DNA from 3 places in the Pantoea sp. SGAir0180 genome. Region 2 is predicted to be linked to each of the others. Evidence: predicted binding sites of a transcription regulator. Region 2 holds the regulator's gene; each other region holds the start of a gene.
What was found. Region 2 encodes PhoB, which activates phosphate uptake and scavenging genes when phosphate is short. Its sites were predicted from a motif close to CTGTCATAAAACTGNCNNAT; they were not measured.

Region 1 (6,477 bases), 300 kb from region 2:
TGCCGCCAATCTGCGGAATGGTTACGTGCGACTCATCGACGACCAGCAGGCCATCCGCCGGCAGATAGTCAAATAAGGTCGGCGGCGCTTCCCCCGGTCCGCGGCCAGACAGATAGCGGGAGTAGTTTTCGATACCAGAGCAGTATCCCAGCTCCCCCATCATTTCAAGGTCAAACTGCGTCCGTTGGGTAATACGCTGCTCTTCCAGCAGTTTGTTGTTTTCCAGCAGGATCTTGCGCCGTTCGGCCAGTTCAACCTTGATGTCTTCCATGGCCTGCAGGATACGCTCACGTGGCGTAACGTAGTGCGTTTTAGGGTAAATGGTAAAGCGCGGCACCACCGATTCGACCTGACCGGTAAGCGGGTCAAACAGGGACAGCCGCTCCACCTCTTCATCGAATAATTCAACCCGCAGGGCCATATCGTCAGATTCGGCCGGGAAGATATCAATGACTTCGCCCCGGACCCGGAACGTCCCGCGCTGAAACGCCTGATCGTTACGCGTGTACTGTAACTCCGACAGGCGACGCAGGATGCTGCGCTGATCGATAATCATGCCGCGCGTTAGGTGCAGCATCATTTTCAGATACAGATCGGGATCGCCCAGGCCGTAGATGGCAGACACGGAGGCCACGACAATCACGTCGCGCCGTTCCAGCAACGCTTTCGTCGCGGAGAGGCGCATTTGCTCGATATGTTCGTTCACCGACGCATCCTTTTCGATAAAGGTATCCGAACTGGGCACGTAAGCTTCGGGCTGGTAGTAGTCATAGTACGAGACAAAAAACTCTACGGCGTTTTCGGGAAAGAACTCCTTCATCTCGCCATACAGTTGCGCCGCCAGCGTCTTATTAGGAGCCAGCACCATGGTAGGACGATTCAGGTCGGCAATAACGTTAGCAACGGTAAAGGTTTTACCCGATCCGGTTACGCCTAACAGCGTCTGATGCGCCAGGCCGTCTTCCAGTCCGGCTTCCAGACGGCGGATCGCTTCCGGCTGATCGCCAGAAGGCTTGAAAGCGGAGTTCAGTTTAAAATCTTTACTCATGAATGCGGTTCCTGCAGAAGAAAGACGGCGGGCAGCCCATTATTTTACTCTGCTATGGCAATTTTGCCAGAAAAAAATACTGGATATAATACCAGTGATGATGCACAGTATTGTCGTCAGGTTTTACTTGACTCTGGCACTTTTGCCCAGGCAAACACCCGTTTTTGTTGCGCAAGGTTATCCCCAAGCCACGTATTGATTTAACATTTGTCAAGCCTGTGTCATAAAATTGCAGTTTGATGAATCGCGTCCAATCCGGCAGGCTTGTTTTTTACTAACACACTGATTTTTAATAGTAAGTAAAAAAAGCCCAGATTGTCATCATTACGTGACCAGGCCGCGTATTTCCTCGCTTCTAACCTGTTTTCATTATCTAATGCACAAGGTTATCCACAGGAATAGTGGATAACTGATGAGAGGCCTTGGAATATCGGCTGTGCATAATTTTTTCTGCCGCCGCGTTTTGATGAAAAAAAATTTTTTTTAGCGAAATTTTTAACGCCAATAGCGTTGTTTTAGCGCAATGCATGGCGCGCATTCAACGTTGATCGTCTGGCTTTTCAGGTTGCTGTTTTTTACAGCAGACTGCCTGCGCCATTTATGGGCAACTGCACCTGACGCTCATTTTTCCTGCACCCTCATCGCGCTACGCAGTCGTCCCGCCCGTCAATTGTTCACTTTTGCTTATATTTAAACCGTCAAAATTCCGCATGTTAAGCGCGCAAACTTCGTTCACTCCGACTCTGGCCCGGTAATTGCATGCTCTGTGATCAGGATGTCATGCGCCACAGCAGCAGTCATAGCCCTGCTATTCTGGTAGTGCGATTTACCCGTTATGAGCAGCAAAACATTCAGGTTAATTATCTGGAAGGAGCGCGTCAGATGCTAAGTTTACGGTCGGTGAATCAGTTTTACGGAAAAAATCATATTCTCTGGAATGTGGACCTTGACCTGCCCCCCGGCACCTGTACCGGCATACTGGGACGTCCCGGCATGGGAAAAACCACGCTGGTGAACTGCATCATGGGTAAGCTTCCCATCAACAGCGGCACGATTAGCTGGCAGCAGGATGGCTCGCCGCCAGAGGATTTGCTGTCGCAGCCTGCCGATCAACGTGCACGCCAGGGCATTGGTTATGTGCCACAGGGACGACATATTTTCACGCAGATGAGCGTAGAAGATAACTTACTGATTGCCCTGCTGGCAGGCGCTGAATCGCGCGAAAATCACCGGCCTATTCCGGAAATGATTTTTGATCTTCTGCCGGCTCTCTATTCGCTGCGTCAACAGCGCAGCGGGGATTTGCCGGTTTACCAGCAGCAGCAACTGGCCCTTGCCCGCGCGCTGGTATTACAGCCACGCCTGCTGATTCTGGATGAGCCCGCCGATGGCATGGCGCCCTGGCTGGAAGAAGAGATGGGTAACCTGATTCGGCGTCTTAACCGGGAGTACGGCCTGACGATTCTGCTGCTGGAGCAGCGGGTTTCCCTGATTCGGCGCGTCGCTGACAGCTTTTTGCTGTTGCATCGCGGGCGTAATGTGGCGCAGGGTAACGTCACCCTGCTGGATGACGGTACGCTCGATAAATGGCTGACGATGGCGTGATTAATCCGGTAGCGTCAGATAGTGACCACAGTCCGCCTGCTGGCTGTCATCCGCTAACCAGGGAATGACACCCAGACAAGGCGCGGGCAGGCGCTCCTTCAGGGCCGTAAGGTATGCCTGATAACGCTGGCCGGGCGGCTGAACCGTGTTGGCAATCCAGCCAGCCAGTCGCAGTCCACGCGCCCTTACCGCCTCGGCGGTCAGCATGGCATGATTAAGACAGCCCAGTTTTACACCCACCACCAAAATCACCGGTAGCCGTTCAGTCTCAACCCAGTCGGCATAGGTTTGCGTTTCAGACAGCGGCGTATACCAGCCGCCCGCGCCTTCAATCAGAATCCAGTCAGCCAGCGGCTCCAGCTCGCGAAGCCCCGCCGATAGCGTTGAAAAGGTAATTGGCCTGCCTTCCTCTGCGCTGACGATATGCGGCGATGTCGGCTCCATAAAGGCCAGCGGATTCACCTGCTCATAGCAGAGCGGCACACTGCTGTAACGTTGCAGCGCCAGCGCATCGCTGTTACGGATGCCTTCTGCGGTTAACGTACAGCCCGAGGCCACCGGTTTGTAGCCCGCACAGCGGTAGCCTGCTGCGCTCGCCGCCTGCAGCAGGGCGCTACTGGCAACGGTTTTACCGACTTCAGTATCGGTACCGGTGATAAACCAGCGTGTCATGATTCACTTACTCCATACATCAAATGATAACTGAGGCGGAAACCCTGTTCGTCCCGTGGCCAGTGGGCTTCAAGCTGTGCCAGACGGCGACGCGTCAGCACATAATCGGCCCGTCCGGCATGCAGATGCGTTGCGCCAATGCCCTTCAGAGAGCGCATGGCGCTGAGCGCATCGGGAAAATGCAGGGTGACGGTTTGCGCGTGACAGCGCAGCCGTTGTGCGGCACAGGCTGCGGCGATCGCCTGCGCCGACAGAAAGCGATTGGCGTGCACATGCGCGTCAAGATGCGACCAGGCCTCGTGAACCTCATGCAGCGATCCCGCGCTCAGCGTTGAAAACAGCATACAGCCGCCGGGTTTCAGCACCCGCGTAAACTGCCTGAGCGCGGCCGGTAAATCATCGCTCCATTGCACCACCAGATTACTCCATAACAGATCAATGCTCTGATCGGCTAACGGCAGTGCGTCGATGTCGCCCGCCAGATAATGATGCGCCACCGCGTTTTGCCGGGCCTGATGCAACATCTGCGGCGACAGATCCAGCGCCATGACCTGTTTCCCCCGGTCGCGCCATAGCCGGCTGTACCAGCCGGTGCCACAGCCCGCATCCAGCACCTGTGGACCGGTTTGAGCAGGCACCCATGCCAGCAGCGCATCCCCGCTGATCCGTTGCAGTTCGGCATGCCTGTCGTAACACGACGCCGCGCGCCCAAAGGCTCTGGCTACGGCACGTTTATCAATGTGCAGCGTCATGAAGTGCCTCCAGCAGGACATCAATATCGTCTGGCTGATGCGCGGCGGTCAGCGTGATGCGCAAACGTGCCGTGCCCGGCGGTACGGTAGGCGGACGAATCGCGCTGACCCAGCAACCGGCTTCGGCTAAACGGGCCGACAAGGCCATCGCCTGGGCGTTATCGCCAACAAGTAACGGTTGGATGGCACTGGATGACGGCATAAGCGACCAGGGCAAGGAAGAGGCACCCCGGCGGAAATGGGCAATGTTGCAGCTCAGGCGCTGGCGCAGTCCATCGCCTGCCTGCACCTGTTTCAGGGCGGCCAGTAACGCGCTGGCCTGTGCTGGCGGCATGGCGGTTGAGTAGATGAGGTGGCGCGAAAACTGCACAAAATAGTCGGCCGTCGCGTCATCACACAGCAATGCCGCGCCGCTGACGCCAAAGGCTTTACCGAAGGTGACCACCAGCAGTTCGGGCTTAATGCCCTGTTGCCAACAGCTGCCGCGCCCCTGCTCACCTGTGACGCCAATGCCGTGCGCATCGTCAACCAGTAACCAGGCCCCTGCCTCACGCGACTGCGCCGCCAGCGTCTGTAACGGCGCGCTGTCACCATCCATGCTGAAGATCCCTTCCGTGACCACCAGCGTTTGCCCTTCACAGGGCGCACTCAGTCGCACAGCCAGACTGTCCGGATCGTTATGGGCGAAACGACGCAGTTGCGCAGGGCTGTGACTTGCAGCATCCAGCAACGAGGCATGGCTCAGCTTGTCAGCAAGAATGCGATCGTTTTTCCCGGCGAGCAGGTGAATGACCGCCTGGTTGGCGGCAAAGCCGGAAATAAACAGTAATGCCCGGGGATAACCCAGCCACCCGGCCAGTTGCGCTTCCAGGGTGGCATGAAGAGCCTGGAAACCGGTGACATGGCTGGATGCGCCTGCCCCCGCCCCGGCCAGTGCCGCGCCCTGTTGCCATCCGGCAATCACCGCCGGATGCTGGCTTAACCCAAGATAATCATTACTGGAAAAGTGACGATAATCCCGGCCTGCATAGCGGATCAGGCGCGTCTGACTGGCGTCAACTACGCGCCGTTCGCGCCAGCCCTCTTCAGCACGGCGCTGCGCGAGCGCCTTCTGTATGCGTTGCGGCCAGCCCATTACAGCGCCGCGTTATAGAATTTTTCTGTGTCGGCATTGAGCAGTTGCTCACTGAGCTGCTGCTGTTGCGCATTATCGCCATGGGCGGTCTGGGTATGTTCCGGATTCAGTCCGAGCTTGCGGAACAGCAGCATATCTTTGTCTTCTTCCGGGTTTGGCGTGGTCAGCAGCTTGCAGCCGTAAAAAATCGAGTTAGCCCCGGCCATAAAACACATTGCCTGGGTTTGTTCATTCATCTGTTCGCGGCCCGCCGACAGACGCACGTGCGAGGCAGGCATCATGATGCGGGCGACGGCGATGGTGCGGATAAAATCGAAAGGTTCGACATCGTCATTGTCTTCCAGCGGGGTGCCTTTCACCTTGACCAGCATGTTGATCGGCACGCTTTCCGGCGGCGTCGGTAAGTTGGCCAGCTGCACCAGCAACCCGGCGCGATCATTAACCGTTTCGCCCAGGCCAACAATCCCGCCCGAGCAGACCTTGATACCAGCCTCGCGCACCTTGCCCAACGTATCCAGTCGTTCCTGATAGCTGCGCGTGGTAATGATGTTGCCGTAAAACTCGGGCGAGGTATCCAGATTGTGGTTATAAAAGTCCAGCCCGGCGCGACCTAAACGCTGGGCCTGGCTGTCGCTCAGCGTTCCCAGCGTCATGCAGGTTTCCATGCCCATTGCTTTCACGCCTTCAACCATTTTTTCCAGATAAGGCATATCGCGATCGCTGGGGTTTTTCCACGCCGCGCCCATGCAGAAGCGGCTGGATCCGGCCGCTTTCGCTTTTTGCGCCGAACGCAGGACCTCATCCACTTCCATCAGGCGCTCTGATTCCAGCCCGGTCTTGTAGCGGGCACTTTGCGGACAGTATTTGCAGTCTTCCGGGCAGGCACCCGTTTTAATCGACAGCAGTGTGCTGACCTGAACCTGACGCGGATCGAAATGCTGGCGATGTACCTGCTGTGCTTCAAACATCAGTTCAAGAAACGGGCTTTCAAACAGGGCCTGTGCCTGGGCTAGCGTCCAACGTTGTGACATTACGTACTCCAAAAAAGGTGTCATCCCGACAGTTAACGTGGGTATACTTGTAAACTAAATCTTTTTATTTTGGTTTACAACTACGATGTTTACGCTTCAGGACGCCGAATTCGATCGCCAGCATATCTGGCATCCTTACACCTCCATGCAGCAACCGTTGCCCTGTTACCCGGTCGTGGCGGCACAGGGTTACACGCTGCAGCTGGCGGATGGGCGCACACTGGTAGACGGGAT
Region 2 (6,477 bases):
ACGGCGGCAGAGCCGGGAAACTCGGCCACGTCATTGCGGAAATCGCCCTGACACAGCGCCTGCTGTTTGAAAAAGCCCCATGTTCCCGAGGCGGAGTTACGGCCATAGCGCTGGATGGGACGCTGCTGCCATTCTGTCTGGCGCAGTCCCAGGTCACCCCAGCGTTGTGGAACCTGATGCGCGCCGCAAAGCCGGGTGATGGAAAAAACCGCATCGAGCTGACGCGGATCGATTTCACGCAGGGGGTTACGTTGATTGACCACCACGACCAGCGCATCCATTGCCACCGGCACGGCCAGCGGCGGATAGCCATAGCGTGCCTCAAAGGCCTGGCGCTCATCAGCCTGCATCGGACGACTCATCGCGCCCAGTTGAACGGCCCCGGCGGTCAATGCAGTGGGCGCAGTAGACGACCCCGAAGCCTGAACCTGAACGTTCACGCCAGGCGCCTGACGGCTAAAGTCATTTCCCCATAACGTCATCAGGTAGCCGAGCGTGTCGGAGCCGGCGCTACTGAGATTTCCGGACAGCATGACGGGCTGCGCCTGCCCGAGGGCTGGCAACAGCGAAAAGAACACCAAGAGAAAAGCGCGCATCGTTCCGGTCCGTTCACGATTGATGAACGGCATTCTCCTGCATCCCGTTACTGACAATCAACCTTGGCGCCAGGGTAAATGTAAAACAGGTTTCCTGATGCGGGATGCTGGTGATCTCCAGCCGGGCATTATGGTGACTCAACGCATGTTTGACGATAGCCAGCCCCAGCCCGCTGCCGCCGGTCGCACGTGAACGCGCTTTGTCTACACGATAAAAGCGTTCGGTCAGGCGCGGAATATGCTCAGCGGGAATACCGGGACCGTTATCGCAGACCTTAAATACCGCGCCCTGCTTGCTGCGTAACCAACTGATATCAATTCGTGTGCCGTCTGGCGTATGGTTGACCGCGTTGTAGACCAGGTTAGAGATGGCACTGCGCAATTGCTCGTCATTGCCAAACACTTTCAGATGCGGATCGGTGTGAAAATGGATTTGATGTCGCCCGCCGCTCAGCGTTTCCGCTTCATGTTGCAGCAGTTTCAACATGACCGGCACATCAACTTTTTCTTTCATATTGATGACCGGGGCCGCCTCAATACGCGACAGCGTCAGAAGCTGCTTCACCAGGCTGTCCATTCGGCGGGTTTGTTCTGACATGGTGTGCAACGCTTTGTCACGCGAACGTTGATTCATGACTGAGTCATTCATCATCTCCAGATAACCCTGAAGCACCGTCAGCGGCGTGCGAAGTTCGTGACTGACGTTGGCGAAGAAGTTGCGTCGTGCACCTTCCAGCTGGTGCATTTGCGTCACGTCGCGGGCCACCATCAACCACTGGCCTTCGCTGTAGGGCATAACACGAAATTCCATGTGATGCTGGTTATTCAGCACCAGCGTCAGCGGCTTGTCGAAATCGCGCTGGCGCAGATAACGTGAAAATTCAGGATAGCGCAGCAGATTAAGGATATTTTGCCCGTTATCTTCGGGCCAGCGCAGCCCGAGGTGCTGCTGTGCCAGGCCATTGCACCAGAAGATGGTGCCCTCTTCCGTTGTCAGGATAACGGCATCCGGCAGCGACTCTGCACCACTGCGAAACCGTTTGATCAGATGACCCAGCTCACGCCGCCGACGTCGGTTGCGCAGCTGCATTTGATACAGACCGTAAAACAGCGGTTCCCAGCTTGCCTGACCGGAAGGCGGGGTCATCGTGCGATCCAGCCACAGCCAGTGCGACAGCCGCATCAGGTTATAAAAATGCCACAGTAAAATACCGACTACGCTGAGTAACAACAGCCACGGCAGATAGCCGAACAACAGGCCAAGTACCAGCGCAGGCAAACACGCCAGCACCAGTTCGGACAATAATCGCTTCCATGAGAGGCGTTCCAGCACGGTTAAAGCTCCGTTTAAAAGCGGGCAGAGAAACGATAACCTGTTCCGCGGACGGTTTGTACCATGCGATCGTGACCGGTCAGTTCCAGCGCTTTGCGCAGACGGCGAATATGCACGTCAACTGTACGATCTTCAACATAGACGTTGGTGCCCCAGACGTGATTCAGTAGCTGTTCACGGCTGTAAACACGTTCAGGATGGGTCATAAAGAAGTGGAGCAGCTTGTACTCTGTCGGCCCCATCTCCAGCGGCGTGGTTTCCGACATCACCCGGTGCGAGGAGGGATCCAGGCTCAGGCCCTGCATTTCAATTACATCTTCGACCGCCATCGGCGAAATGCGACGCATCACAGCTTTGATACGGGCCATCAGCTCTTTCGGTGAAAACGGTTTGGTAATGTAGTCGTCGGCCCCGACTTCCAGGCCACGCACGCGATCTTCCTCTTCGCCACGTGCGGTCAGCATCATGACCGGAATATCACGCGTCATCGCTTCACGTTTAAGGTGTTTGATAAACTGAATGCCGCTGCCGCCAGGTAACATCCAGTCCAGCAGGATAAGGTCAGGCCAGGGTTCAATCAGCTTACTGACGGCGCTGTCATAATCTTCTGCCTCAATCGGCTGATAATCATTTTGTTCCAGAACGAAACATAACATCTCACGGATTGGAGCTTCATCTTCCACAACTAAAATGCGCTTAGCCATTATGACTCCTGCAGGTAGGACGGCTTTCACTGATATTTGCGGCGCCATTATGCGTCAGTTTTGTGACACTTTTATGAAAAAGTTAGCCATAAAAACCGGCCTGCAACAACCATTTATGACAACATGACGACATGTTTTGTGGCTTTAGTGATGGAGCCAGTATAATCGCCGGGCGATTTGTTATGGCAGGGAGTGTTATGCGCATTATCCATACCGCGGACTGGCACCTGGGGCAGTTCTTTTACAACAAAAGCCGGGCCGCTGAGCATCAGGCCTTTCTGGACTGGCTGCTGGCCCGAATTGAAGAGCATCAGGTGGATGCGCTGATTGTGGCGGGTGATTTATTCGATACCGGCACACCGCCCAGCTATGCACGTGAAATGTTCAACCGCTTTGTGGTGGCGTTACAACCCAGCGGCTGTCAGCTGGTGGTGCTGGCCGGAAATCACGATTCGGTGGCTACGCTGAACGAGTCGCGTGAACTGCTCGCCTGCCTGAATACCCGCGTGATTACCACGCCGCAGGACGGTAACGATGTGCTGATGTTAACGACGCGTCAGGGCGAACCGGGCGCGCTGCTGTGCGCCATTCCTTATCTGCGGCCACGCGATATTATGCGCAGCCAGGCCGGCCAGTCAGGACGCGATAAACAGCGCAGCCTGCTGGAGGCCATTACCGCCCATTATCAGCGCAGTTTTGCTGCCGCGCAGGCGCTGAATCTGGCGCTTCCCATCGTCGCGACCGGCCACCTCACCGCCCTCGGCGTCAGCAAAAGCGACTCAGTGCGCGATATCTATATTGGTACACTGGATGCCTTTCCGGCCTCGGCCTTTCCGCCTGCGGATTATATTGCGCTGGGGCATATTCATCGTGCGCAGCGCGTGGCCGACAGCGATCATATTCGCTACAGCGGTTCGCCGATTCCGCTCAGCTTCGATGAACTGGGCAGCGAAAAAAGTGTGTTCCTGCTGGATTTCAGCCCGTCAGGCCTGACGGTCACGCCCCTGACCATTCCTCTGTTCCAGCCAATGCAGGTCCTGAAAGGCTCGCTGGCGCAAATCACCCGGCAGCTCAGCCAGTTTTCTGCGCCCGACGGGACCAAACCTGTCTGGCTGGATATTGAAGTGACCACGCAGGAATATTTAAGTGATTTGCAGCGTCAGGTAGAAGCGCTGACAGCTTCCCTGCCCGTAGACGTTTTGCTGCTGCGCCGCAGCCGTGAACAGCGCCAGCACAGTCTGGCACAGCTGGATAAAGAAACCCTGAGCGAACTGAATGTGGAAGAAGTGTTTGCCCGACGACTGGCGCTGGATGACGCGCTGGACGCGGATCAGATTGCCCAGACCACCCTGCGGTTTAAACAGACGCTGGCGGATCTGGAGGAACAGCCATGAAAATTCTGACGCTGCGCTTCAAAAATCTTAACGCGCTCAAAGGTGAGTGGTTTATTGATTTTCGCACCGAGCCGTTTGCCAGCAACGGGCTGTTTGCGATTACCGGCGCGACGGGCGCCGGTAAAACCACGCTGCTGGACGCCATCTGTCTGGCACTGTATCACCAGACGCCGCGCCTGGGCGGCATCTCTCAGGGGTATAACCCCCTGATGACACGCGACTGTGCCGAGTGCCTGGCGGAGGTCGAGTTTGAAATTAAAGGCGAAGCCTGGCGGGCATTCTGGAGCCAGAACCGCGCGCGCGGCACCGCTGACGGTAAACTGCAGGCTCCCCGCGTTGAGCTGGCACGCTGCGCCGATAATCAGATTGTGGCAGATAAAGTGAGCGATAAGCTCAAACTTACGGAAACGCTGAGCGGGCTGGATTTTGCGCGCTTCACCCGCTCAATGATGCTGTCACAAGGCCAGTTTGCGGCGTTTCTTAACGCCAAAGCCAATGAGCGGGCAGAACTGCTGGAAGAACTGACCGGAACCGAAATTTATGGTCGTCTGTCCATGGCCGTGTTCGAACGCCACAAAGCGGCCAAAACGGCGCTGGAACTGTTACGCAGTCGGGCAGGCGGCATGGCGCTGCTTGATGAGGCAACCCGTACTGCACTGCACCAGCAAAAAAAGGCCCTTAGCGACGCTGAACACCAGCTGACTGCCGCGCTTGCCGTGGCGCAGGCGCAGCAACAGTGGCAGCAACAGCATCAGCAGGCTATTGCGGATACAGAGCAGGCAACCGCGGCCCTCGCAGCGGCAGAGCACGCCAGTCAGGCGGCAGAGCCGGATCGTCAACGTCTGGCGCGCAGTGAACCGGCGGAGAAACTGCGCGGTCCGTTGCAGCAACGTGACAGTCTGCTGGCCGAACGCAACGCGATGCGGGAACGTCAGCAGCAGCTCAGCCAACAGATGCACACGGCCACACAGGCGCATCATGTGTTGCAGCAACGCTATGCGGAAACGGACACGGCGCACGAACAGTGCCGACAGCAACAGCAGCAGCAGGAAACGCTGTTGACCGGGCAGGTCATTCCGCTTGATCAGTCTCTCTCTGCCTTATACGAGCACATTCAGCAGCTACAGCAGGATGCCGAACGGCAACAGCAACACTGCGCTCAGCGCGAAGCCGCGTTACACAGCGAAGCCCGCCAGGTGCGCCACTTGCAAGAGACGATTGCCCAACAGCATGCCCTACGTGAGCAGTTAGCTGACATGCCGCAATGGGGTGAACACCTTCCGATCTGGAAAGAGCGTTTTGCCCAACTGACCCGCTATGAAGCGGCACAGGCTGAGCTGGATCAGCAGATACAGCAGCAACAGCGCCACATTCATCAGCGCCAGGGGGATATTGAGCAGCTGGCACAGCAACTCACGCCACTGGATCAGGCCGCACAGCAGGCGCAGCAGTCCTTGTCTCAGGCTGAGCAAGCACTAACTTCCCTTCAGAACGCGCATCCACCTGAAGCCTTACGTCAGGCACTGAGCCAGCATCAGCAACAGCGCGAGGCGCGCCATGCGCTGACGATAGTGGCCGCGCAGTGGCAACCCCTGCATCAGCAGCGCACGCAGTACGAAAAACGCCTGCATGAACTTGAGACGGCTCAGCAGCAGGCTGAAAGCGCACTGCTGACGTTAAGAGAAGCCTGGCGACGGGAAAAACAGCAGCTCAGCGACGTAGAGAAAATTTGCCAGCTCGAAAGCCAGATTGCTGACCTGGAACAGTACCGCGCCCGGCTTGAAGCCGGGCAGCCCTGCCCGTTGTGCGGCGCCTGCGAGCATCCTGCGGTCGAAACCTATCGTGCTCTGGAAGTTAGTGCTAACCAACAACGTAAAGCCGAGCTGCAAAAACAGGTAGACGCGTTGAGTGAAACCGGGACGGCAAAGAAGGAGCAGATAAAGCAGCTACAGGCTCAACAGCAATCCCTGCGCGAAGAAATCACGGGTCTGACCCAACAACTTGATGCCCTTTCTCAACAATGGCAGGAACTGAGCAGTGAGCTGGCGCTCACCTTCCCGCTGACAGATACGGATGCAAGGATCGCGTGGCAGCAGGCGCAAAATCGCCACGAGCAGACGCTTACGGCCCGGCTTGACGCACTGGAGCAAGCCGAGCGCGCGGTGCTGGCGGCCAAAGATCACCACCTGCGGCAGCACCAGACATTACAACAGCATCAGCAAACGCTACTGTTGACTCAGCAGCAACTGGAAAGCCAGCACCAGGCGCTTCAGGCGTTACAGCAACAGCAGCGTCAGGCCGCAGAAAACGGCCAGCAGCTTGAAGCCGCGCTGGCACAGCAGTTCAGCGACGTGGCGTTGTCTTTACCTGAACGTACGGCGCGCGACAGCTGGCTGGCAACCCAGCAAGAGCGCTGGCAGCGCTGGCAAGAGAGTGAGCGGTTGCTTGCT
Region 3 (6,477 bases), 1.2 Mb from region 2:
CCACGTCGTATTTTTTAATCGCATCGACCAGCACCTGGCCCAGATCGCCACTGCCGCTCAGGGTTTCGGTGATGGGATAGCCCGCTGCATCTGACAGATTTTTCAGCGCCAGATGGGTTTCTTCAGAAATCCGCTTTTGCATATCGCCCAGGTTGACGTCAATCAGGCCGGTGTACAGATCAGAGTAATTCACATCGACATGAATCAGCGAAATTTTGGCGTCGTAAGGGCGCGCGAGCGAGACAGCTTTATCCACTAATAACTGACTTTCTGGCGAAAGATCGACTGCAATCAGGATATGTTTATAAGCCATGATATAACTCCTTCCACGAGATTCAGAATGGCAGCGGTTTCCAGACGCGTCACAGCTGCGAAATCCATTGCGCGAACGGGCGATGAGCGCCACCAAATTGGGTAACCTGCAATACAGGCAATGCTGTTGTTATACCTGAAAGTATAGCCCTGTGTGTTAACAAATGCTTCTGAAGCCGTCTGGCTTGTGAATAAGATCAATGATGAACGATTTTTACTCGTATAAAACGAAAATCCTCGCTGGTAAAAAATTGAACATTTCTCCTAAACTAAAAAAAGCAGCCTTGATCACATGGCTGTTACTTTTCTGATGATTCAAAAATAAAACTACAAATCGCTTAACGAGGTTGTTGGCAAATTCTGCAGGGACTGTTCAGCATGGTGCGCGTTTTGCACTGTTCTGCGGTGCCGGTAAGGAGGGTGACATGATCAGCACTATCGCGCTTTTTTGGGCTCTTTGTGTGGTATGCCTTGTAAATATGGCGCGCTATTTCTCTTCGTTGCGTGCGCTGCTGGTGGTTCTGCGGGGTTGCGATCCCCTCTTATACCAATATGTTGACGGCGCGGGTTTTTTCACCTCCCATGGTCAGCCTGGCAAGCAGGTGCGGCTGGTCCGCTATATCTGGGCAAGGCGCTATCTTGATCATCATGATGACGAATTTATTCGCCGGTGTGAGCGGGTAAGAGGCTTGTTTTTGTTGACCAGTTCGCTGTGCGGATTAGTCATTATCAGTTTGATCGCCCTGGCTATCTGGCATTAAAAAGGGCGACCGAAGTCGCCCTGATGTGCTGCTTACTCAGATGAGCTTCAGCGCTATCCAGTAGAGTGAACCTGATAACAAAATACAGACCGGCAGGGTGAAAACCCAGGCCATGGCGATGTTTTTGATCGTTTTACTCTGCAGTCCGCCACCGTCGACCAGCATGGTGCCGGCCACGGAAGACGAGAGGATGTGGGTCGTGGAAACCGGCATGCCGGTGTAGCTGGCAATCCCTATGGACACTGCGGCAGTAACCTGCGCCGACATGCCCTGCGCATACGTCATGCCTTTTTTACCGATTTTCTCACCGATGGTGGTGGCCACACGGCGCCAGCCAATCATCGTGCCGATTCCCAATGCCAGTGCGACCGCCATGATAATCCACACCGGCGCGTACTCAATGGTGTTCAGCAGGTCGCCTTTGAGCTTGCCCAGGAAGCGTTTATCCTCTGGCGAGGTTTCCGGCAGCTTCGCCGCTTTATCGGCCGTATCGGAAATACACAACAAGAGGCGACGCATCTGGCTGCGTTGCTCAACCGACAAGTCGTTGTAGTTTTGCAGATTGTTCAGAAGCACCTGCGCACGCTGCACGGCCTGAAGCGCACGCGCACTGTCGCAGTGAAACTCTTTGGGACTGGTGGGTTCGACTTCTTCCGGCGTGGGCAGCTTAGGCGGTGCCATCTGGATAATATGGGTCAGTGATTCGCTGTGCTGCTGGTAATACTGTTCCAGGTGATTCACAGCATCGCGCGTTCGCGTGATGTCGTAACCCGACGCGTTCATATTGACCACAAAGCCCGCTGGCGCAACGCCAATCAGGACCAGCATAATCAGACCAATGCCTTTTTGCCCGTCGTTAGCACCATGTGAATAACTGACGCCAATGGCGGAGATAATCAGGGCGGTACGGGTCCAGAAAGGCGGTTTTTTCTTGCCGTCAATCTTCTCACGGTCAGCGGGCGTCATATGAATCCGTGCACGCTTTTTAGTGTTGCTCCAGTAACGGCGCAGAAGGAAAATCAGGCTGCCCGCAATCATCAGACCGACAATGGGGGAGAGAATGAGCGACAGGAAGATATTCAGCACTTTCGGAATGTTAAGCGCATCCACCACCGATGTCCCGCTCATTAACGCATTGGTCAGGCCAATACCGATAATCGCGCCGATCAGGGTGTGAGAACTGGAGGCCGGAAGCCCTAAATACCACGTTCCCAGGTTCCAGATAATCGCGGCCAGCAGCATGGAGAAGACCATAGCAAGACCGTGAGCGGAGCCAACATTGAGCAGCAGATCGGTCGGGAGCATATGCACGATGGCGTAAGCCACGCTTAATCCGCCGAGCAGCACGCCAAAGAAATTGAATACCCCAGCCATTAACACAGCAAGCTGAGCACGCATAGCGCGTGTATAGATGACCGTCGCAACCGCGTTGGCCGTATCATGGAAGCCGTTAATTGCTTCGTAAAACAATACAAACAGCAGAGCAAGAACCAGTAACAGGCCGGTGCTAAGATCGAGACCAGCAAACAGATGTAGCATAGACGTTACGCCATTTTGGAGGACATGAACGCGGCGCATTATCCGCGACAATATGTGGTCTGGGAAAGGAAAATATAGACCTGAACCGGCTTAAAAGTGTCAATTTTGGAAGCTTAAAGGCGTAAATTCCTTAAAAATTATAAAGTTAAATTATGACATAATTGCGGCAATTTTTTGACACTGGCATCAACGCAGGCAGATCACTACAATCTGCCCCTCTTTTATCAGGTGGACAATGGCAGTGGAACAGTTTGACGTTATCGTGATTGGAGCAGGGGCCGCGGGGCTTTTTTGTGCCGCGCAGGCTGGACAGCGCGGTCGCCGCGTATTACTGCTGGATAACGGCAAAAAGCCGGGCCGCAAGATTTTAATGTCAGGCGGCGGGCGCTGTAATTTCACCAATCTCTATACCGAACCGGCCGCCTACCTGTCGAACAATCCCCATTTCTGTAAGTCAGCGCTGGCGCGTTATACCCAATGGGATTTTATCGATCTGGTGAATCGTCACGGCATTGCCTGGCACGAGAAAACGCTGGGGCAACTGTTTTGCGATGAGTCTGCGCAGCAGATGGTCGATCTCCTGCTCGCCGAGTGTGAAAAGGGGCGCGTGACCCTGCGTTTGCGCAGCGAAATCCTGAGTGTAACCCTCGATGAAGCGGGCTACGTCCTGCAGCTCAACGGCAGCAGTGTACAGGCAGAGAAGCTGGTCATCGCCAGCGGCGGGCTTTCCATGCCGGGCCTGGGCGCGTCACCGTTTGGCTATAAAGTGGCCGAGCAGTTTGGGTTAACGGTGTTGCCAACCCGTGCCGCCCTGGTGCCCTTTACGCTGCATAAACCCCTGCTTGAACAACTGCAGACACTGTCCGGTGTGGCGCTGGACACGACCATCGAAGCGAAAGACGGCACCGTCTTCAAAGAGGCGATGCTGTTTACCCATCGTGGCCTGTCCGGCCCGGCGGTCTTGCAGATTTCCAGCTACTGGCAGCCGGGTGAGTTTATCTCGGTCAATCTCTCGCCTGCCACGCCGCTGGATGCGTTCCTCACGATTCAGCGTGACGCGCACCCGAATCTGAGTCTGAAAAACAGTCTGGCGAAAATTCTGCCTAAGCGCCTGGTCGAAATTTTACAGGAAATGCAGGTGGTGCCGGATGTCACGCTGAAGCAGCTGAACAGCAAGCAGCAGTCAGCGCTGGTGCAGACGTTGCACAACTGGCAGGTGCAGCCCAACGGCACGGAGGGTTACCGTACCGCTGAAGTCACGCTGGGCGGTGTGGATACGACTCAGCTGTCCTCTAAAACAATGGAAGCACGTGACGTGCCGGGACTCTATTTTATCGGTGAGGTCGTTGACGTGACCGGCTGGCTGGGAGGCTATAATTTCCAGTGGGCCTGGAGCTCGGCCTGGGCTTGCGCGCAGGCCGTGTAACGAGCTTCGCCATCAGTGACGCGCTCAGGCATAGCGCGAAACCGCATAGTCTGCGTGCGCAATCTCGGGCTGTTTGCTTGAAATCACATCACTTAACAGCTGGCCGGATCCGCAGGCCATCGTCCAGCCCAGCGTGCCATGTCCGGTGTTCAGCCACAGGTTGGTGAAATGTGTATGACCGACAATCGGCGTGCCGTCAGGCGTCATCGGACGTAATCCGGTCCAGAAGGTCGCCTGCTCAACGCGGCCGCCACGGGGATAAAGGTCGTTTACCACCATCTCAAGCGTTTGCCGTCTCGCGGGCAGCAGGGTTTTGCTGTATCCCACGATTTCCGCCATACCGCCGACGCGGATGCGATTATCAAAACGCGTGATGGCAATTTTATAGGTTTCATCCAGTACCGTGGAAACCGGGGCACCGGCCTCATCGGCGAGGGGAATCGTCAGGGAATAGCCTTTCAGCGGATACACCGGAATGTACATCAGTGGTCGAAGCAACTGGGTAGAGTAAGCGCCAAATGCCATAACGTACCCGTCTGCCGTCAGCGTCTGATCGCCACAGACAATCCCCCTGATCCTGTCACCTTCGCTCAGTAGCGCATCCACCTGCGTGTTAAAGCGGAACGTGACGCCGGCATCGCGCGCCAGGGCGGCAAGTCGCTGGGTAAACAGCTGGCAATCGCCAGTCTCATCGTTAGGCAACCGTAAACCTCCCGTCAACTTGTGCTTTACGTCAGCCAGTGCAGGTTCGACGGTCGCCAGCTGGTCGGCTTCAAGCAGTTGATACGGCACGCCAGCCTCCTGCAGCACGGCAATATCACGCGCTGCGTTTTCAAACTGCTGTTCTGTGCGAAACAGCTGCAGGGTGCCGCCCTGGCGTCCTTCATATTCAATTCCTGTGCTGGCCCGCAGCGCACTGATGCAGTCACGGCTGTACTCTGCCAGTCTGACCATCCTGGCTTTATTGACGGCATAGCTGTGAGGATTGCAGTTTTTCAGCATCTGCATCATCCAGGCCAGCTGGAAGCGAGATCCATCCGGCCGTACCGAAAGGGGCGCATGGCGCTGCACCATCCACTTCACCGCTTTAAGCGGCACGCCTGGTGCGGCCCAGGGCGCGGCGTAGCCAGGCGAGATCTGACCGGCGTTGGCGGCGCTGGTACCTAATGCCGGGCCCGCTTCGCGTTCGATCACGGTGACCTGATGCCCTGCCTGCTGCAGATACCAGGCGGTGGTGACGCCCACCACGCCGCTGCCAAGCACAATGATTTTCATCGCAATGTCTTCCTGAAAGAGTGATCGTTAAAAGGTGGTCGCGTTGCGCCACCCGCTTGATGTGTTGTGAATCAGGCATGCATAAGGTTATGGGCCAGCCAGCACCTGACCGCCCGCCCGTCATCCTGAACGCGCAAAGGCTGAGGCGTGGCACAGCCACTTGTTGCCAGCGGACAGCGATCGCGAAAGAAACAGCCGGTTGGCAGGTGGCGGTTACCCGGTAGTTCGGTGTTGACGGGAGCCCCCTCCAGCGGCGCGCCAATGCGTGGCACAGAGTCCATCAGCAATTGCGTATAGGGATGCTGAGGCGAATCGAGAACGTGCTGAGCCGCGCCCAGTTCGACAATCTGGCCCAGATACATGACCGCAACGCGATCGCTCATGTGACGGACGACCGAGACGTTGTGAGAGATCAGGATATACGTCAGATTGTACTGCTGTTGCAGTTCCACCAGCAGGTTCAGAATCTGCGCCTGGACAGAAATATCCAGTGCCGAGGTAGGTTCATCCAGCACAATGATGTCGGGTTGGGAGGACAGTGCCCGGGCGATGGCAATGCGTTGACGCTGACCGCCGGAAAACGCATGTGGTGGACGGTCCAGGTATTCCGGGCGAATCCCCACCTGACGGGCCAGGGAGTCAGCCAGGGCGCGTCGCGTTTTTTCTGACGCGCGTGACTGAATCCAGACCGGTTCGGTCATGATACGCCAGACCGGCAGGCGGGGATCCAGTGACGAGAGCGGATCCTGAAAGACCATTTGCATGCGACGTTCCCGGCCTCCGCCAGCGGCGGTGGCCAGGTCAAGCTGACCCGTTGTCGGACTCAGCATGCCCATCAACAGTTTCGCCAGGGTGCTTTTGCCGCAACCGGATTCACCGACAATGCCCAGCGTTTCGCCCTGTCTGACCTGGATATCCAGGCCATTCAGTGCATGAACCCGTTCCGTCACTTTGCCACGCCAGTTCTTATTCGCAGGAAAGGCAACGTGTACGTTTTGTAGCGTGAGCAGAGCATCAGACATGGCGCGTCTCCTGTTGTGGATACCAGCAGGCCACCTGCTGGGCAGCGTTGCCCGTTGCCTGTAAACGTGGTGCGCGGGTGCAGCGTTCGCCTGCCGCGAAGCAGCGCTCGCGAAACGCACAGCCCGAGGGCAGGCAGGTCAG

Region 1: the regulator PhoB is predicted to act here: its motif matches at 1,267-1,286, upstream of uvrB (excinuclease ABC subunit UvrB).
Region 3: the regulator PhoB is predicted to act here: its motif matches at 2,774-2,793, upstream of pitA (inorganic phosphate transporter PitA).

What each region holds. Positions count from the first base shown of each region.
Region 1 is NZ_CP028071.1:2,476,243-2,482,719, forward strand. Features, by position in the region: gene uvrB (excinuclease ABC subunit UvrB) at 1-1,048, opposite strand, end outside; gene C1N58_RS11545 (ABC transporter ATP-binding protein) at 1,931-2,653, shown strand; gene bioD (dethiobiotin synthase) at 2,654-3,325, opposite strand; gene bioC (malonyl-ACP O-methyltransferase BioC) at 3,322-4,077, opposite strand; gene bioF (8-amino-7-oxononanoate synthase) at 4,061-5,212, opposite strand; gene bioB (biotin synthase BioB) at 5,212-6,243, opposite strand; gene bioA (adenosylmethionine--8-amino-7-oxononanoate transaminase) at 6,329-6,477, shown strand, end outside.
Region 2 is NZ_CP028071.1:2,779,983-2,786,459, forward strand. Features, by position in the region: gene C1N58_RS13235 (PstS family phosphate ABC transporter substrate-binding protein) at 1-596, opposite strand, end outside; gene phoR (phosphate regulon sensor histidine kinase PhoR) at 610-1,929, opposite strand; gene phoB (phosphate response regulator transcription factor PhoB) at 1,944-2,633, opposite strand; gene sbcD (exonuclease subunit SbcD) at 2,831-4,027, shown strand; gene C1N58_RS13255 (AAA family ATPase) at 4,024-6,477, shown strand, end outside.
Region 3 is NZ_CP028071.1:3,999,166-4,005,642, forward strand. Features, by position in the region: gene uspA (universal stress protein UspA) at 1-313, opposite strand, end outside; gene uspB (universal stress protein UspB) at 738-1,073, shown strand; gene pitA (inorganic phosphate transporter PitA) at 1,110-2,612, opposite strand; gene C1N58_RS18725 (BaiN/RdsA family NAD(P)/FAD-dependent oxidoreductase) at 2,854-4,038, shown strand; gene C1N58_RS18730 (D-amino acid dehydrogenase) at 4,063-5,313, opposite strand; gene C1N58_RS18735 (oligopeptide/dipeptide ABC transporter ATP-binding protein) at 5,385-6,335, opposite strand; gene C1N58_RS18740 (ABC transporter ATP-binding protein) at 6,328-6,477, opposite strand, start outside.